4 regions of the Carboxylicivirga caseinilyticus genome follow, and region 2 is predicted to be linked to each of the others. Evidence: riboswitches for the same ligand, from Rfam matches in the RefSeq annotation. Region 2 holds a riboswitch; each other region holds the start of a gene.

Region 1 (8,412 bases), on a different contig from region 2:
CCTTTCAGTGACATTTGAAGCATTCTACCGAGCAATGCGAAAACCATTTAATAAAACCATTGAATCTGAAGCTGTTGAAACTATAGTAAGTACAAAAGAAGATATAAAAGAGGTTATTTCATCTAATGAAGAAGAAGAAGAGGAGACTGAATTCGTTACTTCCGTAAAAGAAGAAGAGATCGAGGAGGAAGACGAAATAGTTAAACCAATTGATGAAGTCGAAGCTAATAATATTCAAACCAACTCTGCTAAAGAAAGTATAACAACTATTGAATTAGATACTGAGGTTAATTCTGAATTAAATGGCGATGAATTCGATCTTGACTTAAAGATTGAAAAACACGAAGATGAAGAGATATCTGATTTTTATGATGGAGAACCATTGGGTGATTACGATCCAACTCTGGACCTTTCTTCGTATAAGCTTCCTACCATTGAGCTATTAGATGACCATCGTAGTGACAATGGCGAGGTAACAATGGATGAATTGGAATCGAACAAAAACCGGATTGTTAAAACGCTGGAAGATTATAAGATTCAAATAAAAAACATCAAGGCTACGGTTGGACCTACTGTAACGCTTTATGAAATTGTACCTGCACCGGGAGTTCGTATTTCAAAAATTAAAAATCTTGAAGACGATATTGCTCTTTCTCTGGCTGCTTTGGGTATTCGTATTATTGCTCCAATCCCGGGAAGAGGAACTATTGGTATTGAAGTTCCCAATTCAGAACCTGAAGTGGTATCAATGCGTTCGATCATCAGTGCAAAAAAATTCCAGAATACAAAATATGAGTTGCCAATCGCCTTAGGAAAAACCATCTCTAACGAGACTTTTGTTATCGATTTGGCCAAAGCACCTCACATGCTTGTAGCCGGGGCTACGGGACAAGGAAAATCGGTTGGATTAAATGCGATTATATCTTCTTTGCTTTACAAGAAGCACCCTTCGCAATTAAAGTTTGTAATGGTAGACCCTAAGAAAGTGGAACTTAACATCTATTCTAAAATAGAACGCCATTTCTTAGCAAAACTACCAGATGAAGAGGAATCAATCATCACCGATGTACAAAAAGTGGTTAATACTCTTAACTCTTTAGCCATCGAAATGGATAATCGTTACGAGTTATTAAAGGGAGCTCATGCCCGAAACATTAAAGAATACAATCACAAGTTTGTTAAGCGAAATCTTAATCCAGAAAAAGGTCATCGTTTCTTACCATATATCGTAGTTATTATAGATGAGTTTGCTGATTTAATAATGACAGCAGGTAAAGAAGTAGAATTACCTATTGCTCGTATTGCTCAGCTTGCACGTGCTGTAGGTATTCATATGATTATTGCCACTCAACGTCCATCGACCAATATTATTACAGGTGTTATTAAAGCAAACTTCCCTACCCGGGTTGCCTTTAAAGTTGCCTCGATGATTGACTCAAGGACTATTTTGGATTCTCCGGGAGCCAACCAGTTAATTGGTCGTGGTGATATGCTTATATCTCAGGGAAGTGATTTAGTAAGGGTTCAGTGTGCTTTTGTTGATACACCGGAGGTTGAGCGAATAAACGATTATATTGGCGAACAAAGGGGCTATACTTCTGCTTTCCTTCTTCCTGAATATTCTGGTAGTGATAGTGGAGGAACTGAACCCGGAGATGTTGATCTTTCAAAAAGAGACCAGATGTTTGAAGAAGCAGCCCGTATTGTAGTTGCCAATCAATCAGGATCTACATCTCTTATTCAAAGGCGTTTCTCCATTGGTTACAATCGTGCCGGTAGAATCATTGATCAGCTGGAAGCAGCAGGTATTGTTGGACCATTTGAAGGTAGTAAGGCTCGTCAGGTTTTAATAGCTAATGAACTGGAGTTGGAAAGGCATCTAAGTCAGTTTAATTAATTTTGGAATAATAATTGATAAGAATATAGAAAAACAATTTATATGAAGACATTCTATTCATTTCTACTTTTACTCGCAATAGCAGTTGGAGCTTCTGCTCAGTCCGCAGAAAAAGCAAAGGAAATTCTTGATAAAGTATCAGCCAAAACAAAAGCATATCCTTCCATTATAGCCGATTTCTCATTCAAAATGGAAAATCTGCAGGAAAATATTGAAGAGATATATGATGGCTCCATCATATTAAAAGGTAATAAATACAAAGTATCGTTAATGGATGTTGACACCTATTACGATGGAGAAGTTCTTTACACACATATGGTTGAAGCAGGTGAAGTAAATATTACAACCCCAGATCCAGATGATGAGGAAACACTAAATCCGGCTACTATATTTAATATATATCAGGATGGTTATAAACTTAACTATGTTGGTGATGGTGTTGCTGAAGGACGTGATGTACACGAAATTGACCTGTATCCTACTAATCGTGATAAACCTTATTCAAGAATTAAATTACTGGTATTTAAAGATGATCTGACATTATTTTCATTTCGTCAGATGGGAAAAGATGGCAACAACTATACAGTAATTGTTAAAAAGATGATTACTAACAAACAAGTTGATGATAAGAGTTTTGTCTTTGATTCTGCTGCCAACCCTGATGTTGATGTGATAGATATGAGATAATAATTAATTCAAGCATAAACTCAAATCCTGTCTATCGGCAGGATTTTTTTGTTATTTTTGCCACTTATCCAAAAATCTACATTTATCGATTTATTTAACTGTTTGAACTAAAACAGATAAATTAAGTTTACAGGATATGGAAGCAATATTGACCTATACAATCGACTTTTTCAATTCATTGTTTGACCTGCTTAAGGCAATGTCACCTTACCTTTTATTGGGTTTTTTCTTTGCAGGCATTTTGAAGGTTTGGTTCCCACAAAGCTGGATCGACAGATTCATGGGAAAAAGCAATCTTGGATCCGTTGTAAATACAGCCATTTTAGGCATTCCCCTCCCCTTATGCTCTTGCGGTGTAATACCAACCGGAATATCGTTTTATCGTAATGGCGCATCCAAAGGTTCAAGCGTTAGTTTCTTAATTTCAACCCCTCAAACAGGTGTTGACTCTATTATGGTAACTTATTCATTATTAGGATTACCGTTTGCCATTATACGTGTTATTGTTGCCTTAATTACAGGTGTATTAGGAGGTGTAGCCACCAATACCATCGCAAAAGATGATAAGGTAGACGCTTCTAAATCAGGCGAAAGTTGTGAATCGGATAAGATGGGCACCAAACAAGGCTGGAAAGGTATCTTTCGATATGGTTTTTATGAATTTTTAATGGATATTGCCAAGTGGCTGGTAATAGGCATTCTAATTGCTGCTGTATTAGCCGTACTTATTCCTGATGATTTCTTTGCTAATTACCTGGATAATGAACCATTAAGCATGCTGATCATACTTCTTGCTTCAGTTCCGCTTTATCTTTGTGCTACAGCATCAGTGCCTATTGCAGCAGTTTTAATGCTAAAAGGGTTATCACCAGGTGCAGCTTTGGTTTTATTAATGGCAGGACCCGCAACCAATGCTGCCACAATTACCATCATTCAAAAAGTATTTGGATTAAAAACGCTTATCTCCTACCTCGGTTCAATAATTTTGGGAGCTATGGTTTTCGGTACTTTGATAAATGCCTTTTTACCCCGTGAATGGTTTACTCTAGCCGAACATGCCATGCACGAAGGGCATCGACATGAGCTATTACCAGAATGGTTTCAGTTACTATCAGCCATCACCCTTATTGCCTTAATAGTGAATGGTTATATTCAAAAATATCTCAAAAAACAAAGATTAAAAAAAGCCACAATTCAAACGGAACGACTTTCAAAATCAATCATATTTAATAACAACAATAAACCATCGGCAGGAGCGCCTGTTGTTCCTGTTTTTAACACATCATTTACCATGGCAAAACCTACTGTTAAAACAACTTATATTGTTGAAGGAATGACCTGTAGTCATTGCAAAATGAGCGTAGAAAAAAATCTAGGAAAATTAGATGGCATTGCTTCTGTTGAAGCTGACCCACAAAGTAATCGTGTTATTGTGGAAGCCTCTGAACAAGATAATGCAATTGTTGAATCTACAATTGAATCCCTTGGTTATTCGTATAAAGGATTAGCATAAAACTCGATAATAATATAAAAGCCCTGCAAACTAAACCATCTGTTTGCAGGGTTTCTTTTTTATTGAAATATCATCAAGTAAACAAAACTAGTCAGTCGTGCTTATTCATAAATTGAATCCTTTACAATTCTAAAACCAATATACCCTTCACGAACATTCTTGTCTTTAAAAGTCTTTAAAAGCTTATCGTCACCACTTTTCCAGGAATTACCCATTGCTATATTTTCACCATTCTCATTACTGCTCGAAATCCATTCCGAAACATTCCCATTCATGTTAGGAACTTCCATTTTTTTAACTTTCTGACTTTTCACATTATCAACCTTACTGCTTTTGACAGATGGACCAGGACAATATTGTTGAGCACAATACCACTCAGGCAATGTTGCTAACCGATAGCTCATTTGGGTTGGTTTACCTTTTTTCATCAATTCATTGTTTTCGATAGTTGTTCGCCAAATACAATAATACATTGCACCTTGCCTGGTAACCCCAACTACCGGATAATCGTCATATTTTTTGTCGGTAAAATAGTTTTGGTATAGTGTATACTCTTCACTGTTGATTGGATATTCATTGGCCATTGCAAAAGTATCTATCAGATTCGATAAAACATCTGCCATTTTGCATGAGACAATATACGATTTCAAGTCTTTTCTTAGTTCTTCAAAGGGTTTCGATTTCAAATCCACCCATTCAAGATTTCCATCAGGGTGTGCTTTCAAATAATCAACAAATGTTCTGAATTCTTTATTCGTAATCTCATTACTAATAAAAAAGGAACGCAAACTAACTTTTACTTCTCTGCTATCTGCTGAATTTTCATCCTGAAGAATTATTTCACCAGCTGGAATGAAAGTCATATTTTTTAATTTACTCTGCCCCAATGTCAAACCAGACCAAAAAAGCATTAATAGAATGACTATTTTTTTCATAGTTTTAATAATGTTGTAGTTTAATTATTATGTAATATTCAGAACTCCTAAATCTAACATTTATTGCTTATTTCTCTTTTAAATTAAAATGCTGATATCAAGTCCCGTATTGATTCATTTAAAAACTGAGTTTTGAAACATGAACATAAGCCACGGTAATGTAATAAACAACATTCATCTCATTGCATACCAATCTTACTTGATATGTTCACTGTCTATCCTTGCGGCACTACTTACTATCCTGAGTCTTCAATCGTCTACACAAACATCGACCATTACACATCCTAACCTCACTACGTCCAAATCTTTTTATTACTTTTGCATCACTAAGGTGCGCAAGCATAATAGGGAATCCGGTGCTCAGTAAGATGATATTCCGGAGCTGTCCCCGCAGCTGTAAGTCTCAATGTCAATAACATTATGTCACTGAATTTTAGATTATTCGGGAAGACGTTATTTGATAAGGGATGAGCCAGAATACCTGCCTTAGCATATAAACTTCGGGGTAAAGTAGTCAGATGCGCACGCTTGTGCTATTAATTCTTTCCACTTCCCTCCTGAAGATAATTGTTTAACTTTTAATGCATAAACAATGCAGGAGATTCAAATCAAAGGTATTGATCACACATTAGATCAAGCAATTACTGAAAAAATTAACGGTAAAACAAAACCGTTGGGTTCATTGGGCCAATTAGAAACCATTGGCGCCCAAATTTGTCGCATTCAACAAACTTTACATCCGAAGCTGAACCAACCGGCCATATTAGTTTGCGCGGGTGATCATGGTATAACCCACGAAGGGATTAGTCCTTTTCCGCAGGAAGTAACCTTTCAAATGGTAATGAATTTTCTTGCTGGCGGAGCAGCAATTAATGTATTCAGCCGTCAACATCAGATTAACCTTTTGGTAGCCGACACCGGTGTTAATTACGACTTTGAAGCTAATGATCAATTAATAAACAAAAAAGTAGCTAAAGGAACACGTAATTTTGCCGTTGAACCAGCCATGACATTAGAAGAATGTAGCCTAGCAATGCAAAATGGTGCTGATATTGTTACAGAATTACATCAAACAGGTACCAACATAATTGGTTTCGGTGAGATGGGCATTGGCAATACAACCTCTGCTTCTGCCCTTTTGTGTAAATATGCCAAAGTAAAACCAATTGATGCATGTGGTGCAGGCACCGGATTGGATGACAAAGGCATTCAGCACAAGGCCGATGTAATAACCAAAGCTCTTGATTTACACAAAAGCATAACTGATCCATTAGAAATTTTGGCTTGCTTTGGCGGTTTTGAAACAGCTACCATTTGTGGAGCCATGTTAAAAGCAGCCGAATTGAATATGATTATTATGGTAGATGGATTCATTGTAACATCAGCCTTACTGGCGGCTTACGCAATGCAACCACAAATACTGGACTATTGCATTTTCACGCATCAGAGCAATGAAAAAGGCCATCAATACATGCTTAAACATTTACGTGCAAATGCCCTTTTAAACATAGGCATGCGCCTTGGTGAAGGAACCGGAGCAGCAGTTGCATACCCATTGATTCAATCTGCGGTTGCCTTCATTAATGAGATGAGTAGCTTTGCTGATGCGGGCGTAAGTAACAGATAACACTATAAGCTATTAGCCGATAGCTATTGGCTAATAGCCTATTTCTCTTCTATCTTATAACTTAATAATAGCCATGAAGGAACAATTCAACCTTATATTAACTGCATTCGGTTTTTTTACCCGAATACCGATCCCTTTTAACATTGCATTTTCACAGGATAATCTGAACAAATGTAATCGTTATTTTCCTCTGGTTGGATATTTTGTGGGAGGATTATCAGCTCTTGTATACCTTTCAGCTTCTTACTTTCTGCCCGAGTCATTATCAATTTTGTTATCAATGGCTGCAAGTATCCTTCTGACTGGAGCTTTTCATGAAGATGGATTTGCAGATGTATGCGATGCATTTGGAGGAGGCTGGACGAAAGATAAAATTCTGACTATCATGAAAGATTCCCGTATTGGAGCCTATGGAGCCATTGGAATCATTCTTCTCTTGTTAACAAAATATACAGCAATTAATGACCTTCCTTCAGACATCATTGCCTTGTCGTTAATTACAGCTCATGTAATTAGTCGCTTTATGGCTGTATGGACTATGCATAGTCTTGATTATGTGCGCGAAGATGAAAGTAGTAAATCGAAACCAATAACAAAATCTTTGCAATCTAAAGATCTGTTTATTGCACTTGCCCTAACCATACCTTCTCTTTTTCTTTTAATGGATTTTAAAGTTCTTGTTATTATCCCAATTTTAATAATTAGTAAATTACTATTGGAACGATACTTTAAAAAATGGATAGGAGGATATACAGGTGATTGCCTTGGAACCATTCAACAAACAACCGAACTTTTAATTTACATTTGCCTAGTTGCGTTATTTCAACAATCGAACCATTTTTCATTTTTTAACTGATGCAGGAAATCTATTTAATTCGTCATACCACTCCAAAGGTTGAAAAAGGTATCTGTTATGGTCAACTTGATTTGGATATTACTGATAGTTATGAAGATGAACTTAAGCAAATTAGAAATACAATTCTGCACAAGCAATTTGACGATGTTTACTCAAGTCCGTTAATACGTTGTAGAAAGTTAGCCAACGATTTGTTTGAAAATGTATATATCCAGATTGATAATCGAATAATGGAACTCAATTTTGGCGACTGGGAAGGAAAACCTTGGAAAGAAATCGAAAGATTGAGCATTGATAAGTGGTCAAACGATTTCATTAATCAGAGTCCACCAAATGGTGAAAAGTTTTCAGAGTTAATCAGTCGGATAAATGAATTCTTCTCTATACTGAAAGAAAAAGTTCACAACAAAATTGCTATTGTTACACACTCAGGAGTAATAAGGGTTGTATTGATGAAATACTTATCCATTCCACCCGAAAATATTTTCAATCTAAATCTGAACTATGGCTGTGTTATTAAACTCACAATACACGATGGAGGCTATCATCAGGTTGAATTTTTAAAGGGATAGATGACAAAAATAATACTTATAACAGGTGGACAACGCTCAGGTAAAAGTCGATTTGCCCAGGAGTTGGCATTAAAACTAAGTGCAAATCCTGTTTACCTGGCAACATCGCGTATTTGGGATGATGAACATCGTCAACGCATAGTTCGTCACCAAAATGATCGTGGTCCTGAATGGACAAACATTGAAGAAGAAAAGCATTTATCAAAACACAGCCTGGAAGACAAAATTGTTTTGATTGATTGTGTAACTCTATGGCTAACCAATTTCTTTTTTGATAATAAGAGCGACATTGACCAATCACTACTTGAAGCAAAGGAAGAATTCA
Region 2 (8,412 bases):
AAATAAAAGAACAGGAAAAGCTTCAGGGGGCCTTTTTACTGAAATTATCAAGAGAACAATTGAACGGTGCCAGTACGAAAATTATGATTGGGATATATGATGGTGATGAATTGATTGATACAATTGAATCAACTTTTGTAGGGCCTAACTAATCATTAATAATAATATTAATATGAAATTTAATTGGGGACACGGTTTAGTGGTTGTTATTCTGTTAGGTATTACCGGATTTTTATCCTTGGTTTATATCACAACCAGAGAACGCATTGATATGGTAACCGATGAGTACTATCCAAAGGAATTGAAATATCAGAACCAGATTGAAAAACTGAAAAATTACAATGCATTGTCTGATAAAGTCAATATTAAAGTAAATGGAAATTTAGCAGTAGTATTTCCTAAGATCACAGATAAACCTGATGAAATAACCGGTAGTATTCATATTTATCGTCCATCCGATAAACGATTAGACATAGAAAAGGAAATACAATTGGATACTGCTTTTATCGCTAGTTTTGATAAAGAGAATTTCAAATCCGGTAAATACGAGGTTATCATTGAATGGGGAGCCAATAATCAGGAATATCTTACAAAACTTCCGTTATTTATAGACTAAACTAACTATCATGGGTATTTTAGAAGGATTTGTAATTGGTTTTTTTGGCAGTCTGCATTGCGTTGGAATGTGTGGTCCATTGGCATTGGCACTTCCTTTGCCTGTCAAATCAGTATGGCAAAAAGTAATTGGAGCCCTTTTGTATAATATTGGCAGAGCTATAACCTACAGTATCTTGGGTTTGATCTTTGGTTTTGTGGGAGTTGGTCTCAAGCATTCGGGAATTCAAAATATAGTTTCTATTGTTTGTGGTGTAATAATGATATTATCAGTTGTTCTTCCCGGAATAATAAAATTGCCCAAGGGAAGTAATAAAATAACCAATTCGATTTATGGTACACTGAAGAAGAAAATAGGAGATTCCCTTAACCGCAGAAAAATAGGTAATTTGTTTATCATTGGTATTCTAAATGGGTTTCTTCCTTGCGGACTGGTTTATGTTGCAATATCCAAAGCTGTTTTGTCGTTAACTCTTGCTGAAAGTGTATTATCCATGTTTTTCTTTGGATTAGGAACGCTTCCCATGATGTTCGCGGTTGCTTTTTTCTCCGATATTATAAAAAGCAGATACCTCTATCATCTTAAAAAGTTTATTCCCGTGTTCATAATCATTTTAGGTATCATCTTTATTCTTAGGGGAATGAATCTGGGTATCCCTTTTATCAGTCCGGATATGAGTAAGCCAACTTGTTGTCATTAATGATTGTTGCTATTTTTTGAGCATCACAAGAAGAAATATATTTATATGAACGGTAAGGATATAAAATCTAACTGGTTAGAAAATAATTTAGTTTCAGATACTTTAGCATAAAAAAAACCATTACTTTTGCGATCAGATTGGTTCAAAGGGTGTATATCTGCACTCTGAGATAATAGGGAATGCCGTGAAAATCGGCAACAGTACCCGCTGCTGTAAGTTCCGATCCTGAAATAATCAGGATAGTATGCTACAACCAACATAGCCACTGTTACCTTAAAAGGTTCCGAATGGGGATAAGTTTCTATCAGACAAGAAACAAAAACGGGAAGGCGGTTTGTAGTCGGAATAAGTCAGAAGACCTGCCAAATAACTTAATTTAAGCTTCGGGAGCTAGGCAATCACACAAGATAGGTTTACCTTTTCTTTTATGATACCGGCTTTTTGATAAAGTATTGGTGAATGTTTAAAACTATTGTAGTTGGTTTATTGGTGTTTTTGGCCATAATGGATACAAAAGCTGAAGGTGAGGTTAAAGATTCATTGCCAGGTTATTTACAACACTATGATATAGAGTCGGTAGATGTTGTTGTTACTAAACTTAAACAATATCAGGTTGGTTCGAAGAAGGAAACTTTTACTCCGCTACAAAAAAGCTCCGTAGAACAGGGAAGTCTTACTGAATTAATCTCAAGATATCAACCTATTTACATTAAAACTGACGCGGGAGGATTAGCCTCTTTTCGGTTCAGGGGCACATCAGACAATCATACATCAGTGCGTGTTCGCGGCATTGAATTGAATTCTCAGACTTTAGGTAGTTACAATGCAAATAATGCTCCTGTTTTTCTATTTGATCAGGTACAAATTAGTTTTGGTAGTTCTTCTGCAACCTTGGGTTCAGGCTCTATTGGGGGAAATGTAAGGCTTGAACTTCAGAATAAATTTAAAAACGGAGTGAATGGTGAAGGAAAAGTTTCACTGGGTTCTTTTGGTGAATATATGGCAGGAGCAAAAGTTTTTGCAAGTAATGGCCGGTTAGAATCAGTTACACGTCTTGTATACTACGAAAAGGAAAATGATTTCCCATTTGAAAATACAGCCTATTATAATTTTGAAACAAGATCTTATGATCGCGATAAGCAGAAAAATGCCCGAATAGAAAATGCTAATCTAATACAGCAGTTGAATTATAAATGGGACGATAACAGAATGTTATCATCTGTAATTTGGTTGACAAAAAACCGACATGAGGCACAGCCAAATATGGCTGAAAATACAAATCCTAATACCAGATATATTGAAGATCAGAATATAAGAACCTGGATTCAATATGATCAGAATTCTCATATTGGCAATTTTTATTTAGGAGGAGGTTATGTTTTTGATGATAATATTGACTACAGTAGTAAAGAACAAAAAATTACTACCCAACGATGGATAACTGAAGGAGGTTTAAAAAAGGAAAAAGACTGGTTAAGCATGCAACTGGGTTTACGATATCTATTCATAAAACCTGATGTGTATGCCTACGATGAAAGTATTTCAGAATACAGAACTTCTCTGTATGCATCTTTATTAGCAACTCCAATTGATTGGTTGAAATTGTCGTTGAACCTTAGACAGCAATTTGTAAGTCGATTTAATGCTCCTTTTACACCTGCCTTGGGGTTGGAGATGAGACTAATCAATAAAAATAATCAAACGCTTAATTTATTCGGTAATATACAAAGAGCATATCGTATACCAACGTTAAATGATCGATACTGGGGGCAGGATGGATATGAAGGAAACCGAAATATTAAACCTGAAGATGCCTTGAGTGCAGAGTTGGGGCTGGGCTACTTATTTTCAGATAATGAAACATGGACTTTTCGTTTAAATACCAATGTATTTTATATGAATGTTCATGATTGGTTATTATGGACACAAGGAAGCAGTGGTTGGTATGCCGACAATGTTATGCGTGTGATTAGTAAAGGATTGGAAACTACTATAAGAGCCTATTGTGATTTAGGTAGACAACAAATTGAAATAGGTGGAGGGTTTACTTTTAATCCTGCAGTAAGAAAGGAATCTGATCTTATTACCGACATCATTGATCAACAGCTGGAATATGTACCTAAATATATTGCAACAGGATATATTCAATATACTTTTTCAAGAGCAGGGATAATACTGGATGGTAATTATACAGGAAGAAGATATTACAATCAGGCAGGTAAATATTTATCAGCTTATCAGCTAATAAATTGCTCTGCTTTCTATCAATTTAACCTTGGAAATAACTTGTTAAGATTTGATGCTCAGGTGAATAATCTATTGAGTGAGCAATATCAGAATCAATATCAATATGCCATGCCTGAGATCAATTATAGAGTAGCAATTAATTATAAATTTTAAATAATTCATTAATCATGAAGATGAAGAAGTACTTAGTTTTGTTTCTAGCATTGCCTTTTTTATTGGCATCTTGCGAGAAAGAAGAGAATGAAACACCAGAAGCAAAAATTACCGGACATTATGTTTTAAATTATGGTAGCTATTCAAGTTCGGTTGGCTCTCTTTCATACATTGACCTTGAGAATTCAACAGTTCAAAATGAGATTTATAAAGCAGTAAATGGCGTTGATATGTCGGGTAAACCGCAATATGCATATGAGTACCAAGGTGATATTTACTTTATGGGAAATGCTGTTGATGAAATATATTTTGTTGAGGCATCTTCGTTGGAACAAACCAGTAATGGGGTGTCAACCGATATAATAAAACCACGCTTTTGTGTTGGAGAAGGCAACTATCTGTATATCTCATGCTGGGGTGGTGATGTTTGGGGCGATACTTCATTGGGATATATTGCAAAGTATAATGTTACAACCAATGAAGTTGAGAAAACAATTGATATGCCAGGTGGTCCTGAAGGATTAGTGATTGCAAATGGAACTTTGTTCTGTGCCTTAAACTATGATACTAAAATTGGTATGATTGATTTAGAAACAGAAGAAGTGAGCTTTATTGAAGGAGTTCCAGGTGTTTCTTCTTATTTCTTAAAAGATGACGAAGGTAATCTTTTTGTTAGCATACCTGATACTTATAGTATAAGTGCGACAACAGCTGGTTTAGGATACATTAATACAACAACCAAAACTTTGGAAGCAACTTATGAATTATCTAGTATTACTTCTAATTATTCTTCTATAATGTCATTTAATAAGGACAAAAGCAAAATTTATGTTGTTGGAGGTAGTTATGATTCTTTCTATAATTATAGTGGTGGAATTTATGTTTTTGATACTGAATTAAAATCTTTTGAATCAGAACCTTTGTTGACTGGAGTTAGTGGTATTAATGGTGTGTACTTTAATAAACAAACAGAGTTGGTCTATGTGATGGTTTCTCAAAGTACAACAGCAAATGGACTACTATCATTTTACAATACTAATGGCGAATTACAGGAAGAATTTAGCACAGGAATTGCACCATCATGGATTCTTGATGTTGAATAATATATGATTACTACTTGTATAGTAGTTGATAAATCTTATATAAAGGCTTGCGTTTGCAGGCCTTTGTTATTTTATATTGTTTAGCAGATTCAGAAATTCAATGGATACACCAGATAATTTAAAAAGGAAGATTATATTTGAGGTCGTTTGGCAAATAGTATGCATAAGAAAAATATAATTGATGAATAAAATGAATAAAATATTTCTGACCTTAACCCTGGGTGCTTTAGTAATCTCATCGTGTACCGAAATAGATACCTCTACAATTGAAGATTATCAAGGTGCTTTTATTTTAAATAAAGGAAACAGCGAAACAAGTACAATTAGCCGTTTCAACTTTGAAAATATGGAGGTTACCAATAACTTGTTTCAGGAAAAAAACAATGGACAGACACTTGGAGCAGGAGCAACCGCTTTTACTGTTAAAAGAAGCAGTGAATATATAAATGGACGGGGATACATCTCATTCGCTCAATCAGGAACCGTTGACATGATTAATATGGAGACTTTTCAGGTTGAAGCTAGCATCGATGGTTTATCAAATCCAAATGATATAATACTTGCAAATGAAACAACAGCATATGTAAGCTGTGGAAATGGTGTTGCAGATTCAGACAAAGATAATATTATAGCTAAGATTGATCTAGATACACATGAAGTAATTGCAACTTTACCAGTTGGCGAAGGTCCGGGTAAATTAATCAGTTCAGGTAAATTCTTATATATAGCCAACAGTGGTGGTGAAAATAAGGATGGCAATACTGTTACGGTTTATGATATGAGCAAAGATTCATTAATTGATGTGATTGATGTAGGAGTTCAGCCAGTTGATATGGTGGTTGATATTGATCGTAATATTTGGGTGTATTGTGATGGTGATGCCTCGGGTAATAACCAGAGTCTGTATAAAATCGAAAGAAAGTTTGTTACTGATGAAATAGTAACTGATAGTTTGGTGCACGAACCAAAATTAATGGTTGATTTAGGTTACAGTGAAGGAAATGGAACAAATGCTTTAGCAATATCGAAGGATAAACGTTTTATCTATTATGTACATGGAAGAACATATTACAGAAGTGTTTACAAGGATGATAATACGGAAGATCAGTTAGCAATTACTGGCACTTATAGCGATGTTGCATTAAACAGAATCGACTTTGATCATACAAAAAGTTATTTGTATGGATTACTGGAGAATGGAACAGGCAACGGAAAGTTATTGGTGTTTACACTTGATGATGATAAATATGTATTAGATTCGGAATATGAAGTAGGTATTAATCCTATTTTTACTACTTATATTTACTAAAGAAATTTTTTGTAATTTATTAAAACCCGCATATTGCGGGTTTTTTTATACCCTATGATGAAATGAATTTGCATATATTGTTTTTAGCTTTTGAGATTAAAATTTTATTAATTATACTTGTTTCACCTAAGATGAAAATATGAATAATTTAATCCATGATACTTTTTGGCGTCGTTTAATAATACATTAGGCGGACCAACTTACAATATGATTATAAAGCCGTAGGTTACCGCCTGCGGTTTTTTTATTTTAAACAAATAAGAATATGAACGATTTAAACAAAGCTCAGTTAAGCGAATCAGTGATGCCTGATAAGGATGGCTTTTTCGGTGAGTATGGAGGGCGTTTTGTACCACCAATGCTGGAGCCAATTATGCAGGAAATTGCTGATGCGTATGAAAAAATTAAGGATGATCCGGTTTTTAAAGAAGAGTTATACTACCTTCAAAAACATTACACCGGACGACCATCCCCAGTGTTCCATGCACAAAATCTTTCCAAAAAAATGGGTGGCGCCCAAATTTACCTCAAGCGCGAAGACCTTAACCATACCGGAGCTCATAAAATTAATCACTGTCTGGGTGAAGCCCTTCTGGCTAAAAGAATGGGCAAAAAGAAAATTATTGCCGAAACAGGTGCCGGACAGCATGGTGTTGCTTTAGCTACCGCTGCTGCATTGGTTGGATTAGAATGCGATATTCATATGGGAGAGGTGGATATCTATAAAGAACATCCTAATGTAGTTCGCATGAAAATATTGGGAGCCAAGGTAATTCCGGCTACTCATGGATTAAAGACATTAAAAGAGGCGGTAGATTCTGCTTTTGATGCGTATGTTCAGGACCCTGTAAATCAATTGTATGCAATCGGATCAGTGGTAGGTCCTCATCCTTTCCCGATGATGGTCCGTGATTTTCAGTCTATCATAGGTCGTGAAGCAAAAGAGCAGTTTCAGGAATTAACAGGTAAACTGCCTGATAACCTGGTAGCCTGTGTAGGCGGTGGTTCCAATGCAATGGGTTTATTCACAGCCTTTTTACAGGACGATATAAGTATTTACGGAGTAGAACCTGCAGGTACCAGCTTTAAAACCGGAGATCATGCTGCTACTCTTTCATTGGGTAAACCTGGAATGATACATGGTTTTAAATGTTATCTGTTACAGGATGAGAAAGGAGAACCAGCAGCAGTTAACACCGTTGCAAGTGGTCTGGATTATCCAGGTGTTGGACCTCAGCATTCCTATTTAAAGGATATTGAAAGGGTTAAATACGAAACTATTACAGATAAAGAAGCGATTGATGCTTTTATTGATTTAGCCAGAGAAGAAGGTATTATCCCTGCTTTGGAAAGTTCTCACGCTGTTGCTTATGCTATGAAGCTGGCTAAAACATTACCAGCTGATCAAACCATTTTAGTTAACTTATCTGGTAGAGGAGATAAGGATATTGATTATGTGGTTGAGAAATATGGCAAGGATTACGGATTGTAGACTTGAATATTAGATATTTAAAGCACCGGGTATACTATTCAATTGTGCCCGGTGTTTTGTTATTTGTGAATTATAAATCAGAATCTTCAATATCCACATCCAGAGAAACAGCAACAGCTGCCAAACCAACTAATGCAACTACACCAATGGCAGTACCGGCACCGGTAGATTTGGATAAATAAAACTTATTGCTCTCTTTAGGAAGTGAACAGTCTAGGCATTTATAAAAGCTTTGAATCCAGAACTGATGATCCACAAATTTCCATGTATCTGCCGTCTGATCCTTGTATGATAAATAACATCGCAGTTCTAAAGGGCTTGATTCTTTATCGAATTTGTATTCAGTAATTTTTTCTCCACTTGCAGAAATATATGTGTTTTGACCAATTGAATGTTCAGAAGATATAAATTGATTCCATGTATTCATACTTTGGATAGTGATGTTTGATTGAGGGGGTATAAATCCTGATCTGTCGCTGTGCCAGATTGTTCCATCGCCGGAGCCTTGTGTGTATGTATTGTATAAATACTCGCTGCTGACCTCTGAATAATCAATACTCACTTTTGACTGAGACGGATTTAATGGATATGATTGTCCGTTAATTATTACAGAAGACTCATTCCAGTTAATGTATAAAGGCGCATTTAATTTATTAAAGATATCGACATCTAATGGTGCATTAGCACCATTAAAAGTGTATTGTAGCAATATGGTGTCATTTTCATATACAAAACCATTGTTCGAAGGCTTATTTAACGAACTGTCTAATGTAATAATCTGGTAACTTGTAC
Region 3 (8,412 bases), on a different contig from region 2:
GGATTATTTTCGTTTACCGGAATTGATGAATTGTTTATTGGTTTTTTGAAGAAGCGTCTGGTAGAATTTAATCTGTACTATCCTGTTGAGAAGGCATATCTGCATACTGATAAAACATTTTATAAGCCGGGCGATGATATCTGGATTTCCGGTTATTTGGTCGATGGGATTACATACGAGGCATCAGAAATCAGTACAGTTCTTTATATCGAGCTAATCGACCCTAAAGGTTCTGTTTCGCAACGTAAGAAGTTTATGGTAAAAAATGGCCAAAGCAAGGCTCATTTATTTCTGCCTGAAAATGCCCCGGGTGGACTCTATCATTTGAAAGCTTATACTCGTTGGATGCAGAATTTTGGAGAGAAGTTGGTTTTTGAAAAGAAGTTACAGGTTCAGAACATCATCAAGCCTAATCTATTATCGGTTCTTGATTTTGAAAAAGAAGCGTATGGAGCCGGAGACACTGTATCTGCCAGTATCAATATTCGTGATTTACAAAATCAACCTGTTGCAAACAGGCAATTGAGTTTTTCTGTAATGCTTAAAGGAGCAGAGTTTAAAAAGGATATTGCCTTAACTAATGATGAAGGGAATGCGAGCATTCAGTTTATTCTTCCGGATAAGCTAAATTCATCAGATGGAGTTTTAAATGTTGTTTTTAGTTATAAAGGTCGTAACGAATCAATATCTCGATCAATACCGATTGTATTAAATGTAATTGATTTACAATTTTTTCCTGAGGGAGGAGATGCTGTTGAAATGTTACCATGTCATATGGCTTTTAAGGCCCTGAATGAGTTTGGGAAACCAGCCGATGTTGAAGGTGAGATTAGAGATAGTAAAGACAAATTGATTAAAACATTCGCAAGTTTTCATCAGGGTATGGGTGCATTTGATTTTGTTCCTGATTCAAATGAAACTTACAGAGCTATTGTTTTAAAACCTGCTGGCATACGAAAGTCGTTTTATCTTCCAAAACCAGATGCTGAAGGCTTTGTGCTTCATCTGAATAGAAGAGAAGGCGATGAATATAAATTTTCGATTTACTCTAATGTAGAGGAAAAAGTACACATAGTTGTACAAGCCAGAGGTGAAATTTTGTACACCCAAAGCAGAATGCTTAAAAAAGGTAAGATCACCGAAAACATCAGGCTTGATAAGAAACAGCTTTCAGGTGTGGCACAAATAACTGTTTTTGATGATTTTGAAAGACCTTTGGCAGAGCGACTCTTTTATGTATTTCCTGAAAACAAACTCAGTATTGATATAACTACTGATAAAACAACGTATGCCCCGCGTGATAGAGTTAAGATGTCGATGAAAGTAAGGGATCAAATGGGTGAACCTGTATCAGGTAATTTCTCTCTGGCTGTTGTGGATGATAAAATTGTGACTTTTGCTGATGACAAACAGGATAATATCTTGTCGTATTTATTGTTGTCGTCCGAAGTGAAAGGAGAGATTTATGAGCCGTCTTTTTACTTTAATCCTGAAAAAGAAAAGGCAGCTGAAGCGATGGATTATTTACTGCTTACACAAGGCTGGAGAAGGTTTGTGTGGAAGGATGTCCTGGAGCTGGAAAAGAAAAGCCTAACTGAAGCTGAACGATATGATCGGGTATCAGGCAGAATCGTAAACTCATACGGTAAGGGTGTTAAGTCACGGGTAATAGTGATTGATAATGAGAACAGGAAATACTCAAAAATCATAACCAACGAAGGGGGACGATTCTCAGTATCAGGTCTTGATAATTATAATTATCTGCAGATTTTTGCAAAATCCTTAGATAGAAAGAATAAATACGTTAATATAAACATTAGTCAGTCAGTTAATAATGTAGTAAATCGTTCTGTGGTTTCTCCAACCATCTTTGGAACTGCACAAGTTAATGCATTGATTTCAGAAACCCGGAATGTTAATAACTCCATGAAGATGGAAGAGGAGTTCATTGAAGACTCAGAGGTTATTGTTTCAGCATCTGAACAGAAACGTGTTTCAGCGGCTTGGTCGATGGAGGAAGATGCTGTCGCTCTGGATGAAGTGGTGACTATTGGCTATGGTACTCAACGGTCTTCAAGTGTAACAGGAGCTGTTACATGTATCAGGGCCGAAGATTTAAACAGAGTAAGTTCAGATGTAAATTATGCCTTGCAAGGGCAAGTTGCCGGGGTACAGGTCATTAATGGATCAGGTGCTCCCGGGGCTAATTCATCCATAATGATCAGAGGTGTGTCTTCTGTATCAGCAAATAATGCTCCTCTGTATGTGGTTGATGGAATTCCTGTAACTGATGTGAATAATATTAATTCCAATGAAATAGATAAAATCGAAGTCTTAAAAAGTGCTTCTGCATCTGCTATTTATGGTTGCAGGGGGGCAAATGGAGTTATTTTTATAAATACCAAAAAAGGTAATTACGGTCATTATTACAGGCAACGTAAATATTCACGAAAAATGGCTCAGAACTTTGTATCAGGTGGCTATCATTTTGAAAAAGTGAAAGAATTTTATGTTCCTCGTTATGGTAATAAAGAATCAAAGGGATTTGACAAGCGCGAGACGGTTTATTGGAATCCGTCGATAACAACTGATGAGAATGGGAATGCTGAAGTTGAGTTTGTGAATACTGATGAAGTTACCACTTTCAGAGCCACCGTGGAAGGAATTGGTAATAATGGATTGATTGGGCGAACAGAAGGTTTTTATTCCGTTCAAAAGCCTCTGCAAATGGAAGCAAAAGTACCTCCATATGTAACGTTTGAGGATGAAGTAGAAGTGGCTGTTTTGATAACCAATAATACAGAAAACAGTATTGAAGGGGAATTAAAAGTTGATTATCCACAATCATGGAATATAAAGGATCAGCCAGTATCTATTGTGGAAGTTGATTCAGAGTCTTTTAAAGAAGTGATTTTGAAGTTTAATGTAGGCTCCAAAACGGGTAAAGATAGTTTGAGCTTCAGCTTTGGTAATGAGCAATATCAAACAGAACTAGTGGCAGAGACCAACATTGTAAGCAAAGGTTTTCCTGCTGAGATGTCTTACTCATCCAGAGCCATCCAAACAGAATTCAGTTTTGATTTATCCTCAGCTGTAAATAAGAGTGAACATATGAGCATTTCGGTTTATAATAATGTTTTAGCCGAAGTGATGGATGGAATTGAGTCGGTGATCCGTCAGCCACATGGATGTTTTGAACAGGCCAGTGCTTCCACCTATCCGAATGTGCTCATTTTGAAATATCTTGAAGAAACAACTAATGTTGATGCGGAACTGAGAGCTAAAACCATAAAATTCATTGATGAAGGTTATAAAAAACTAGCTGGTTATGAAACAAAGGAGAACGGTTTTGAGTGGTTTGGAAAAACACCTCCACACGAAGGGTTAACAGCTTTTGGGTTGATGGAATTCTACGATATGAAGCAGGTATACAATGGTGTGGATGATACAATGTTGAAACGAACCATTGTATGGCTGTTAAGTAGAAAAAATGGTAAAGGTGGTTTTGATACTAATAAGGGAAAATATGGTTTTTCAGGTGCTTCTGATGAGGTAAGCAATGCATATATGGTTTATGCTTTTTCTGAGGTAGGTCTTCCGATTAAGGATTATGAAGCTGAGTTTACCACGGCTTTTGAAGAGGCTATGAGAAGCAAAGATGCATACCGTATGGCCTTGATGGCAAATGCTTGTCTGAATAGAAAAGATCAGGCAAAAGCTACACAACTCATAGATTATATCATCAAGAAGCTTCAAAAAGGAAGAGTAGAAGATTTAAAATCCAATCATTCGATAGTTCGATCCTGGGGTAAATCACTTCAGGTTGAAACGGCAGCTCTTTCGGCTATGGCATTGATGAAAAACGGTGATGAGTATTTTACGGAGTTACTTACGTTAATGGACTATATTTTGGGTGCACGTAGTTTTGGAGGTTTTGGATCCACACAGGCAACGGTGCTTTCCTTGAAAGCCATTACGCAATATGCAGGCATTGTAAATAAGATGCCTGAGAACGGATCATTAGTGCTTAAGATAAATAATAAGGAGATGCTGACACGCAAAATTAGTGCTGAGGATAAATTAATTATTCTGGATAGTCTTGAACAGTATCTGTCATCAGGAGTGCAAACATTTAATCTGGAGTTTAAAGGAGTCAGGAATCCACTTTCGTTTACGGCTAATGCCCAATGGATGCAAACAGTTCCTGTTTCATCAGAGAAATGTAAGGTTCAGTTGAAAACTAACCTGATGAAATCGGAATGTGAGATAAATGATCTGGTTCGTTTATCGGTTCAGCTGAAGAACAAAACCAGATCGGGCTTACCCATGACAATCACTATGGTGGGTATTCCATCAGGATTATCAGTTCAGCCCTGGCAACTGAAAAAAATGCAGGAAGAGAATGTATTTGATTATTACGAAATACATCAGAATTACCTTGTTTTGTATTATCGCGAAATGCCTTCGTCTGTTGTTAAAACAATTAATCTTGATTTAAAAGCCGAGGTGGCTGGTACGTATACCGCTCCGGCAAGTTGTGCCTATTTGTATTACACCAAAGAACACAAAGACTGGCAAAAGGGTGAAGAAATTAAAATAACCAATCCGTAATTTTAAGTTTGATCCGCGAAGATTTGTTTTACAGACTTCGCGGATTTTTTTTCTTTCGAATGAGACCTGTTCACTAATTTACTCATGTTATTCTTTTCACAATTAAATTTGTATTTTCGGGGCGTTTTGGTGGATTTTCTCTTTCAGAGAATGCCTTAATATGGGAATCCGGTGCTTCAATCAAGAATAATCCGGAGCTGTACCCGCAGCCGTAAGTCCGTTAAATGTTATTGAAAACCATTGCCACTGTTTTGCTCTGCACAACGGGAAGGCTTCAGTAACAGGATAAGCCGGAAGACCTGCCATTACTTAAAGCTTTCGGGAATAAAAGCAAAATGAACCATCTGTGACTTCATTTTCTTTTTTCATTAATAAGTGTATTAATGGAAGTAAGCTTGAATTAATAATTATCAAAACTTTAAAGCTAAAAATGAAAGGGTTTATTGTTGCAGGTACTAATAGCGGATGTGGAAAAACGACTGTTTCAATTGGATTAATGTCGTTGCTTAAAGCCAAGGGTTATCAGGTAGCCCCATTTAAAACCGGGCCCGATTACATCGATCCTTTATTTCATCAGAAAATACTCGAAACGCCTTCTTATAATCTGGATACCTATTTACTTCCTGATAATGCTGTTAGTCATTTGTTTCAGAAACATTCTGAAGGTAAGGATATAGCTGTGGTTGAAGGTGTAATGGGTATGTATGATGGTTTGGGTGTTGATTTGAAAGGTAGTACATATGAACTGAGTCAACGACTGAATTTACCGGTTGTTTTGGTTGTTAGTTGTAAAGGATTGTACCAGTCTGTTGGTGCAATTGTAAGTGGTTTTAAAAATTACAGGATTCATTCAAATGTTAAGGGAGTGATTTTAAATCATTGCTCTAGTAAAGAATACTATTCTTTTCTGAAAGGAATAATTGAGGAGGAGTGTGGTGTAAAATGTGTGGGATATGTTCCTTCCAATAAAGATTTTTCGCTGGAGAGTCGTCATTTGGGATTGGTTCAAGCCGAAGAAGTTGAGGATTTACAAAGTAAAGTGCAACAATTAACAGATGTTCTGGAAACTACCATTGATTTAGAAGCCTTATCAGCTATTTCAGAGTTTGAATTCAACAAAAATGTTCACTTTTCAGTGCCCAAAATTGATCTCTCTGATTTACATCTGGGTGTGGCATACGACAAAGCTTTTCGCTTTTATTATCAGGATAACCTGGAATTGTTAAAAGAGTTGGGAGCAAAGCTATACTTTTTCAGTCCTCTGTATGATGAATCATTACCGTTTGAGTGTAATGCTTTATATATAGGTGGAGGATATCCTGAAGTTTTTGCACAACAGCTGTCTGACAATAATAAGCTAATGCGCCTGATTAAGGATAAGGTTGAAGAGGGCTTGCCTGTTTATGCCGAGTGTGGTGGACTTATGTATCTAACTGAAAAGATCATAGCATTAGATGGTTCTGAAAATGAAATGGTGGGTATTTTTAATACATCGGTTCAAATGACAAAACGCTTACAACGATTTGGTTACGCAGATTTAAAATATGAAGGTAGTACAACTCGATGTCACGAATTTCATCACTCAGATTTAATTGAAAATATAAAGGAAGCTAATTATCTGAAAGAATATGAATTAAATAAAAGTGAGAAACAACAAAGCTGGAATTGTGGTTTGCAATATAAAAACTGCCTGGCTGGATATGCTCATAATCACTTTTATTCTGATTTTCAGTTTTTTGAAAAGATAGTTGAGTTGTGGAAAGGTAAAAATGAGAGCACTTTAATTAAATAACAAGTAAAATACAGTTCATTCTGGTGTATTTTTTTCACAACTTAGTTTCTTTATGACGTTTTATTTGTCATTAACGCCCCAAAGGGCGCAATCATCTATTAATGTTTTTACTTAAATGTTTTAGTGCAACTTATAAGATATTTTACTAATGTTGTTTATAAGTGGCACATTTTCTATTGGTTAGTGATATTTATGGGAGTGTAGGTTTTATCAAGTTATTATTCTGGCATATGAGTTGGTTTTAGGTTGATATGTTCAACTTAAAACTGAAGAGATGAAACTAAAGATTAATCACAGGCTCATTTATTTATTCCTGTTTCAAATAATAGCAGGTTCCTTCTGCCGGATCAATGCTCAAGTTGCACCGGTTGACAAAACATCATCGCCTTATTTCATTGTGTTATCAGAAGATAAAGAAACAGATCAGCTGCCATTAAAATCAACTACAGTTGATGTTGATATCACTGGTGTCATAGCAAATGTTAAGGTGCATCAGGAATACAGTAATAATGGGGAAAATACACTGGAAGCTATTTACGTTTTTCCGGCCTCAACAAAGGCTTCTGTTTATGAAATGAAGATGAAAGTGAATGACAGGGTGATCAATGCTATTGTGGAAGAAAAAGGTAAAGCAAGTGATATGTATAAGAAGGCTCGCAAAGAGGGTAGAATAGCTTCTCTTCTGCAGGAGGAAACACCCAATGTATTCCGGATGAAAATAGCGAATATATACCCACGAGCAAAGGTTGAAGTTGAATTGAATTATACCGAATTACTTTCGCCAGAAGGTGGAGTTTATGAGTTTGTTTATCCAACTGTTGTTGGTCCCCGATATGCTAATGATTTAAATAAATCAGACAAATCAGATAATTGGGTTGCTAATCCTTACCTGAAATCAAGTGTTTTACCTGTGTCAGATCTAAATTTGAAGATAACTCTTAATGCCGGTATTTCAATTAAAGATATAAAGTGTGACACGCATAAAAATAAGATAGATTTTAAAGATCCATCTACAGCAACCTTGAACATGTTGGACTTAAAAGGTGGAAACAGAGACTTTATAATGCAATATCGTTTAGCAGGTAAAACAATTGAATCAGGCATAATGCTCTATGAAGATCCTAAGGGAGAAAATTATTTTCTGGCAATTATGCAACCTCCTCAACGTGTGTTACCAACAGAGTTAACCCCCAGAGAGTATATTTTTATTGTTGATGTTTCGGGTTCTATGAATGGTTTTCCACTTGATGTTTCAAAATCGTTGATAAAAAAACTGCTCCTTCAGCTTAAGGAAACAGACCTGTTTAATATCGTTTATTTTGCGGGGGGATCTGAGGTTTATTCAAAGGAATCGGTTTTGGCATCAAAAGAAAATATTGTTCAGGCATTAACTTTTTTGGATCAGAAAAATGGTGGAGGTGGTACAGAGCTACTTCATGCACTGGAAGAATCAATGGGATTGAATTCTAATGAAGGTTATTCACGTTCTTTTCTGATTTTTACAGATGGATATGTGAATGTTGAGAAAGAAACATTCAAATTTATTGAAACTAACCTTGATCAATCCAATTTCTTTGCCTTTGGAATAGGTACAAGTGTAAATCGTTATGTTATTGAAGGAATGGCTCATGTAGGATGTGGTGAGCCTTTTAAAGCAATTAATAAAGAAGAGGCGGAATTGGCTGCAGATCGTTTCATTAACTATGTTTCTCAACCTGTTCTAACTGATATTAAATATCATTTTGAAGGAATTAATACTTATGATTTAATTCCTGAGAAGATGCCTGATTTATTTGCTGAACGACCCCTGGTAATTTGTGGTAAATATAAAGGAGAAGCAGCTGGCAAACTAGATATCAATGGTAAAACGGGTAAAAAGGAATTTAAAGGAATATTAAAATTTGAGAAAAGTAGTAATGCTGATAATACCTCTTTAAAGTATTTGTGGGCAAGAGAGAAAATCCGCTATTTGTCGGATTATAATAAATTGAACTACGACGATAAATTAA
Region 4 (8,412 bases), on a different contig from region 2:
ATTTGATTAGAATAAACCTTTTCAGGCATACTATCCAAATGTGTTTTTATCAGGAAAAATGCAGGAATATCTCTCCATTGTTCAACCTGAATGTAGCAAGAATCAGCATTACCCTCCTTGTTAATATAGAATCCTTTTGTAAATTCTGATTGAGCTAATAAAGAAGTTGAAATAAAAAGGACAGAAAGAAGAAATAAGATTTTAGTCATTACCATAAGTTTAGATTAGGAAGTCAAATGTAAATAATTTATCAGTATAATTTACCACTATAAGCTTTAACATGTTCAATGAACTTATATCTTTAGGCCCGGTTTACTTATAAAATCTATAGCATGGATATACTTACACATGGTTTAACCGGAATGGCATTATCAACTGCAGTTGCAGCACATACCTCATCGAGTTGGAAAAGTAAGCTTTGGATAGGTATTGCAGGTGGATTTGGAGGTATTCTGCCCGATGTGGATGTTATATCGAAATGGGGTGGCTTTGATGCTACCTTTGGTAAGTGGTTTAACCTTCAACAAAGTGGTAATGAAATATTCTGGGATACTCATTGGTATTCGCATCATGTTTTTACTCATTCGATTGTTGGCTCATTATTTTTTATTTTAATAGGTAGCTTCCTCTACCTGGCTTATGCTAAAGCTTTTGGAATAACGAGTCTAAATCGATTAGTTTGGTATTCGATAGCCTTTTTTATGGGTTATATGGGACACCTCACAGAAGATATGATAACTCCCGGAGGATCGTGGGATGGAATTGCTTTCTTTTGGCCATCAGCCCATTTTACTGGAGGCTGGGGTAAAGTATGGTGGTGGAATAATTACGATCTATTTCTGATTGTTGTGGCTGCACTTACTATCAATACGGGTCTTATTATTGCCCGATATAAATCCGCTTTATTCACAAAAATCATTATACTGGTAGCCATATTGCTCTTTACTATTCAGATTGAAAGACGCAATCACAATTTCAACCTCAGTGGTAACAAGGAAGAACTATCAAAAGAATTACAAAAACAATATTTGGGTGAAACCATTTTCAAAATAATGCAAAAGACAGATGATATTATTCCGGTAGCTTTTTAGTGGCTAAAGACTGATAGCGATCACAATCTCTTTTGCTGTACATTTTTTAGTACACCCCAAATAATTAAAGATATAATTAACACCCATAATCCGGTTATGGTAGACTGATAAGAATCTTTTATTCCTTCAGCTACAATGGATGCTGATATAGTCCCCATCATGGTAATGGTATCAAAAGTTGAGGCAATTGACATTACTTGCCCCAATATGCCAAACAGTAATGTGACTAATCCTAATAACCAAATCCAGAATATTGGTACTTTATTGGGTCGATCACTTTGTCTGATCTTAATTAGCATTATATAACCAACAATTAAAATAACAAAACCTAAGGCCATCGTTATCAAGTTATATTGATTACTAAGTAATTGATCCATATACCGAAAATTTATTATTAATTATAGGCTCCTTCTCCAAGGGTAGAAGGATCATCGCTAAGATAAACGGTGTCATCATCGGGAGACGATAAAACCAGAACTCTACCATAATAATCGGGCAAGCCTAACTGTTCTGCCTGTTTCCAGTTCCCTTTTCCATAAACAGCTACCTCTTCCCCTTTTTCAATTACTCCTTCTTTATATCTGATGGTTTTATTCATTCCCAACATATTCTCACTTTCCAAACCATGTTGGTTCAGATAACGTTCCAACACATCTGTTGCATCGTTTAAAAAGCCGGAGCGATAACTTTTATCTTTAACAATGTAGCTTCTCAATTCACGGTCATCAACCATCGCATGAGCATTACCGTCACGAATGAGATATTTGCAATGCTTTGTTTCGTTAATTATAGTATGCCATTGTGAACTTTTACCCGATGATTTTTGCTGTTCAACTATAATATGATAACAGGCACAAGGGCGACCTGACAATGGGGCTATTAATGGTTCATCAACCAATTCAACTTTACCAACCACTTTAGCTACATCGCCGGCATAAAAAGAAGATACCCGTTTAACAGGAGCCTTTTTGAGTTTCCGCTTTACACGGGCATTATTGTTAAAATAAGCAACCAAAAAGATAATTAAACCAACAACTGCAATTATGATGATAAAAACCGGATCAATAGAAAAAGAACTCATATTTTAAAAGTTATAAGTAAACCCAATTCGTGTGCCTGATTCCGCTACATGTTGTTGATACCTTTCGGTACCTATCAATGCACGAAGTTTAAAGTAAGGATTAACAAAGACAGCGGCGCCACATTTAAAATCGTATTGTGCACCAACTCCCATTACTCCTCCTAAACCATTCTGACTGTCAACCGACATTGTAGCGTTGGTATCAAAACTGATTAATGCTCCTCCATTAATAAACAAATACTTTAAAAAGCGCAGTTTCAAAAGTACCGGAATTTCAATCAGTCCAAAATCCTCATTGTAGGGTTTTATTTCATTTTGCGGATCGTAAGCAGGTGTAATTAAAATACTTTGTTGCGAGTATTCCAGTCCTGTTTCCATTTCAAGCCAAGAATTCAATGGCTTACTAAATATCAACCCGATGTTATAGAAATTATCTCCGTCATAACTGGCAGCTCCTATCAATTCATTAAAACGAAACACATCATTACTGCCAAACGATGAATAAGATAAACCAAGTTTAAATTTGGTCACCTCAGAATCGGATGATTGAGCATGCAAATAAGTATTTACTGAATATAGCAATACAAATAGTACAATTGTTTTTTTCATTAATAAGGGTTTAGGATAGGTTTTTACTTCTGATAGCTATAATTTTCGTTTTAGTGGATAGCTGGTATGAAAACTTCTGAAACTATTTATCTGAGTCAATATCTGACTGTTTGTTTTTTCAAATAAAGTCAGATATAACCTCCAATGCGCAGGATCCTTTAAAATAACCGGATAAGCTGTGTCAATGCCGGTGTTAACCGTCTTATCCTCAACCCAAACATTTCCGGAATAATGCCCCTTAAAAAAGGCCTGATACGACAAGTTGATAAATTCAAATACAATCTTCTCATCAATAATAGTGATGATACCTGTATAAAAACCTGTATAGTTGTCGATTAATTCAAAGCTATTATCAAAAATGATTCGTCCATCCTCCTTGTTCGCATACATGAATGAAGGATAAAGGCCAAACTTAACGGCCAGAAACTCCATCGACTGGTTGAACAAATGATCTTTATTGACACCAGGGAAATCACTTACATATGTATAATGAACCACACTGTCTTCATCTAACGGTAGTTCGGGATACTCTTTGAAGTCGTCAATAATTTTATTCCATCGCACAGCAAAAGAAGAATACATCTCCTTTGATAATTCTTTAGACATAAACTTATTGTACAATGCATTTTCTTCCAATTTCGAAGTCTGGCCAAACATATTTGTGGCAACAAACATTAGCAGGATTAATAATGGAAATTTCTTCATAATATATTATGCTAGGTTGTATTTTATGTTTATAATTTTAAATATAATTATTTCTTTAACTAATTAACCGACTTGTATTAATCTTGAACCTAAACTAATGGTGATAATCCAATAATTTTCATGATTTAATTTATCTATGATAGATTATAAATCAAATCATTAACAAACACTACGTCAGGTCAATTTTGATTAATTTTTGAAGATATATTCTTATTAATCATTATGCTACAAACCGACTAAGTTCAAAACTAATTGATAGATTATTCATTTAAACCAACCACTTTTGGATGATCTGTTATTTTTAATATTACATCTAATTAATTAACCATTCTTAACACAAAAATCAGGCCAGAACAATTCGATAACTTTACAATATATTTTCTTTATACGATAAAACACTATTTTACCATAACAGGTTTTGTTGAAACTGAGATACCATTTTCGTTAAAAGCTTCAATTGAAAAATAATAACCGGTTGCTTTATCCAGCGAAGGTATTTTAAGTTCTGCCTGATCATAAACCAACCATGAGTGATACAACTTATCAGGTGCTATTCCCCAACGTATATTATATCCCTGAGCCCCCTTTACAGCATTCCACGACATTACGGCTTCTCTCCTGTCTGCCTCACGGCTGATTGTAAAGTTGGATACTTTGGTCGGCTTTTTACCTTCACCTAAACCAAAAACACGTATCTCCGACATGGCCAGATTCTTACCCGGCACCTCAATGTTTTTATACCGTATATATTTAGCTCTTACAGGTTGTTTCAGCGTTATATATGCATTGGGTGTATCTTTAAAACTATTGCTTTTATCTACAATGGTCTGCCAATTAGCACCATCTAACGAGGCTTCAATTATATAACGATGACGTAAACCGTCAACACGAGTATAAATACCTGATTCATGATCGTGATAATTGAGCTGCAAAGCATATACATTTCCAATTTGGTTCATTTCTATCTCTACCCATTGGTTGGCATCATTGGAGCCAGCTACCCAAAAGGATTTAGGACTCTCGTCAGTTAATACCTTTGAAATGATTTTGCCATCTGGCGTATGTTCCACTTTCATTTCCTCAATATCAAATTCGCCATCATCAGCTGTACTTTTCTTTATCTGTAAAGCCGAACTTGATACGGTGGTTTTACCTTTGTACGATAATAGCATCCAGCCACAATGTTGTCCGGCTTTTGTTGGATGATCGGGACTAAAGCGCGGATAATCGCCATAATGAGTGTTGCAATGCATGATACCTTCCGCATCAAAATAAGTTGGAAACATACACAAACGACGCTCCCAGTGAGAATTGGATGCTAATGCCATGGTTGCAAAATGCCAGTATTGGTTATCAGTAGCTTTTACGGTCATTCCATGACCGGCACCATTGGTGAATCCACCGGGTTTAAAACTCACCGGATTGCCTTCCATGTAGGTAAAGGGTCCTTCTGGCGAATCTCCAATATAGGCACCATCGGCATATACATTAAACTGAGTGCCGGGCGCAGCATACTGAAGATAATACTTGCCGTTATACTTGGTCATGGAGGCACCTTCCATATAACCTTCTTTGATGGTTGGATGAAAGTTATTCTCACCGAAGCGTTCCCATCCATGCTCTTCTTCATTAAGATTAATCAGGTCCTTTGGTTCACCAATCTGAAGCATTCGGTCATCTTTATTCAGCTGTTTTACTTTAATAGGATGAACATTTGATGATCCCCAATACAAATAGGTTTTTCCATCATCATCAATAAAAAGCTCTGAATCCTGTATATTATTTGAAATGGATGCTACAGAAGACCATTTGCCGGATTTAGGATCATCGGTATAAAGAATGCTTCCGTAACCAGCAGGATCACCGGCAAAATAAATAACAGAATCTTTATAATTAAATGCCGTAGGTGCATTGGAACCTTCAAAAAACCATTGCTGCGGACGAATAAAATCCCAGTTAACCAAATCAGTTGAATGCCAGTAACCAAACGAACGCGTTACAAACATATAGTATTCACCTCTGAACTCAACCACTGCCGGATCAGCTCCCGAACGATAAGAAATATTCCAGGCGGAGTTATAAATCATGTAAGTGTAATCAATATCAAGCGGATTACAATAGGTTTGAGGTATCGGATCCTGAGCATATACAAGTGAACTAACAAACAGTAAGGCTAAACGTAAGGCATTCTTTATCCGGTTCATTGCTAATTTGGATTTAATTAAACTTTTAAAATTGATTCAATGAGGTCGTTTGGTTTTTTCATATTTGAGATTACCAACTTACATTAATTTCCATAAATAATCCAAAACTTTTTCTTGAAGTTGGTTCAATTCTGTCCTAATTATTTTTCAAATTGGCGCTTCGCCCAAACCCGACTTCATTTCTTGCCTTGATGCAAGAAACGAAGCAAAGAAAATCAAGGCTACACCTGTCTCACTAAAAAAACTACGGTCAATTGACTGAAATCGTTTAAACTCGTTGACTACGCTCAACTCAAACAGTAAACGATTTTTAATCGTCAATTCAACCTTGTTTTTTTGCTCGCCAACTGAGGCCTGTTATACACAGTAGCTTTCTTTCATTATCAAATATTATTTAGGACGCAATTGAAGTTGGTTAATAGATTAGTGATGAATCAGTAATAACAAATCCTTCACATTTATTATAGCCTGATAATTTTATAAAATATACCACACACTTATATTTTAAGTTTGCGCATTAAAAATCTTTTCTACCTTTGCGACCGATTACGGTAAATCCGGTCATTCAAATCGGATTGAAAGGGAATCAGGTGAAAATCCTGAACAGTACCCGCTGCTGTAAACTCCATTTTGATGAAAGGCACTACTTGCCACTGATCGTTTCACGCGATTGGGAAGGCGTCTTTCAGGAGTGAGTCAGAAGACCTGCCATAGTCAAAGGTATCGTAGCTTTCGGGAGTAAAAGCGAAGAGACAGACAGGTAATTCTAGACAAATCTATCTATCTTCTCCATTTTCCTAACTGCTACAAATAGTTTAACCATTGAATAAATTATTTGTAAAATGAATTATTTAAAACGTCTCCTTATTGGTGGCTTTTTATCAGGCATGGCATTTTTGAAGCCAGTTGCCCAATCAACCGACACATTAATTGTGATAACTGAGGTGAACATCACCGAAAACCGTTTGAGCAATTTCAATGCTGGCAGCACTGTTTATCAGCCTAATCAACAACTTTTAATGCAAAGATCAACACTGGGCATGGATGAAGTTTTACAATTCCTTTCTCCCATGAACATTGATGCTTACGGAACAGGATCATCCAGTATTAATGCACGGGGTGCTGGAAGCAACCGAACCCCTATCCTATGGAATGGTTTTAACTTACAAAGCATCGCCAATGGCGGCACCGACATATCAACCCTTCCCCTACTGTTTTCCGATGATATTAAAATGGAGATGGGTGGAAACTCTGCCCTTTTTGGAAGTGGAGCCGTTGGCGGTGTTATTTATCTTAATAACAAAGCCCGTTACAATGAAGCCAAAAAATCGTTTATGACCATCAATGCCGGTAGTTTTGGACGATTCAACGGAGCTTCAGGTATTCAGTACGGAAACAAAAATTACAGCGGTGTTTTACGCACTTATTATCAGCAGGCCGATAACGACTTTCCGTTTACCGGAGATTACACTTCTTCAGGGGTAACAACTACCGTGGATAAAGACCTGCCTAATGCCAATATGCATCAGTTTGGAGTGATGTCGAACAATCATTTTCGATTGAAGAACGGACAAAACATCAGCATACATTTATGGTACCAGGATGTGGATAAGCAAATTGCTCCAACAGTACGCGACATGGCAAGAGGAAAAACTTCGGATGCCGAACAACGCGACCAGGCTATACGTGGAGCAGCAGAATGGAAAGCACCCCTTAAAAATGGAGTTGTTACCGTTCGAACAGCTTTATTCTCTACCGAAACCAATTATCAAAAACCATCTACTTCTGATACCACCAAAACAACAGGACTTTCTTCTATCAACGAGGCGGAGTTGGATCTTAACTTCACCCCCTGGTTAAAGTGGAATTTAGGACTGAATTACACCTACGAAAAAGCTGAATCGAGCTCTTACGAAGGCGAAAAAGGTCGCAATCGTTTTGCCACATTTACTTCGTTTGGTATTAAGAACAAAAAAAGCGGAACCTTTGTGACTTTAAACGGACGTGGCGAAAAAGCCGGTGACAGCGATTTCACCATCACTGGCAATATTGGTCTGACACAAAAAATAGTGGGCGGATTATCAGCCAAAGCAAAAGCCGGAACCAGCTATCGTATACCAACCTTCAACGATTTATATTGGTCGGGGGGAACTCAGGTTGGAAACCCAAATCTGGAAGCCGAAACCGGATTTAACTATGAGGCCGGTCTGCATTATGAGCAAACTGTTGCTTCAACCGAATTTCAGGTGCAGGCTACCTGGTTTAAAAACAGCCTTGAAAAATGGATTAGCTGGGGACAACTTGAAGACGGCACCTGGACGGTATTTAATCAGGATAAAGCAGAGATTCAGGGACTGGAAATACATGCCGGTATAAACACCAAAATCAACAAAGCCAGCATTGGTTGCAACATTAATTATACCAACCAGGATGCCGTTGATCCTGACACGGAAAATCTGCTGCCTTATGTTCCTAAATCAAAAACAGCTGCTGCCGTATTTGGAGAATATAGAGGTTTGCGCTTAATTTACGCTCACAGTTTTGTCGACGAACGATATACATCAGCCAGCAATTCTACTTTAATGCCAAAGTATAACATTGGTAATCTGTCATTCGAAAAACGATTCGATGGACAGGTAGAAACTGCACTGACCTTTAAAATCAATAATATCTGGGATACAAATTATCAGACCCGACAATACTACCCAATGCCAGGCAGATA

What was found. A riboswitch is a leader RNA that binds a small molecule or an ion and turns the genes downstream of it on or off. The one in region 2 is predicted to bind cobalamin.
Region 1: linked by a shared signal. The riboswitch ahead of cobT (nicotinate-nucleotide--dimethylbenzimidazole phosphoribosyltransferase) and the one ahead of ACRD62_RS11240 (TonB-dependent receptor) in region 2 are both predicted to bind cobalamin.
Region 3: linked by a shared signal. The riboswitch ahead of ACRD62_RS07470 (cobyrinic acid a,c-diamide synthase CobB) and the one ahead of ACRD62_RS11240 (TonB-dependent receptor) in region 2 are both predicted to bind cobalamin.
Region 4: linked by a shared signal. The riboswitch ahead of ACRD62_RS19055 (TonB-dependent receptor plug domain-containing protein) and the one ahead of ACRD62_RS11240 (TonB-dependent receptor) in region 2 are both predicted to bind cobalamin.

Annotation. Positions count from the first base shown of each region.
Region 1 covers NZ_JBNGOX010000061.1:7,337-15,748, forward strand. Annotated here, with positions in the region: gene ACRD62_RS21180 (DNA translocase FtsK) at 1-1,897, shown strand, start outside; gene lolA1 (outer membrane lipoprotein periplasmic chaperone LolA1) at 1,940-2,584, shown strand; gene ACRD62_RS21190 (permease) at 2,721-4,097, shown strand; gene ACRD62_RS21195 (SUMF1/EgtB/PvdO family nonheme iron enzyme) at 4,199-5,032, opposite strand; cobalamin riboswitch at 5,345-5,535, shown strand; gene cobT (nicotinate-nucleotide--dimethylbenzimidazole phosphoribosyltransferase) at 5,625-6,659, shown strand; gene ACRD62_RS21205 (adenosylcobinamide-GDP ribazoletransferase) at 6,733-7,515, shown strand; gene cobC (alpha-ribazole phosphatase) at 7,515-8,087, shown strand; gene cobU (bifunctional adenosylcobinamide kinase/adenosylcobinamide-phosphate guanylyltransferase) at 8,088-8,412, shown strand, end outside.
Region 2 covers NZ_JBNGOX010000019.1:24,473-32,884, forward strand. Annotated here, with positions in the region: gene ccoG (cytochrome c oxidase accessory protein CcoG) at 1-152, shown strand, start outside; gene ACRD62_RS11230 (FixH family protein) at 173-616, shown strand; gene ACRD62_RS11235 (sulfite exporter TauE/SafE family protein) at 627-1,316, shown strand; cobalamin riboswitch at 1,438-1,697, shown strand; gene ACRD62_RS11240 (TonB-dependent receptor) at 1,776-3,716, shown strand; gene ACRD62_RS11245 (DUF5074 domain-containing protein) at 3,737-4,819, shown strand; gene ACRD62_RS11250 (YncE family protein) at 5,010-6,128, shown strand; gene trpB (tryptophan synthase subunit beta) at 6,394-7,620, shown strand; gene ACRD62_RS11260 (hypothetical protein) at 7,691-8,412, opposite strand, start outside.
Region 3 covers NZ_JBNGOX010000010.1:93,320-101,731, forward strand. Annotated here, with positions in the region: gene ACRD62_RS07465 (TonB-dependent receptor plug domain-containing protein) at 1-4,611, shown strand, start outside; cobalamin riboswitch at 4,722-4,932, shown strand; gene ACRD62_RS07470 (cobyrinic acid a,c-diamide synthase CobB) at 5,042-6,403, shown strand; gene ACRD62_RS07475 (TonB family protein) at 6,678-8,412, shown strand, end outside.
Region 4 covers NZ_JBNGOX010000047.1:38,356-46,767, reverse strand. Annotated here, with positions in the region: gene ACRD62_RS19090 (hypothetical protein) at 1-209, opposite strand, end outside; gene ACRD62_RS19085 (metal-dependent hydrolase) at 333-1,091, shown strand; gene ACRD62_RS19080 (MotA/TolQ/ExbB proton channel family protein) at 1,112-1,468, opposite strand; gene ACRD62_RS19075 (hypothetical protein) at 1,486-2,172, opposite strand; gene ACRD62_RS19070 (outer membrane beta-barrel protein) at 2,176-2,781, opposite strand; gene ACRD62_RS19065 (DUF4468 domain-containing protein) at 2,818-3,486, opposite strand; gene ACRD62_RS19060 (family 43 glycosylhydrolase) at 3,885-5,690, opposite strand; cobalamin riboswitch at 6,223-6,417, shown strand; gene ACRD62_RS19055 (TonB-dependent receptor plug domain-containing protein) at 6,533-8,412, shown strand, end outside.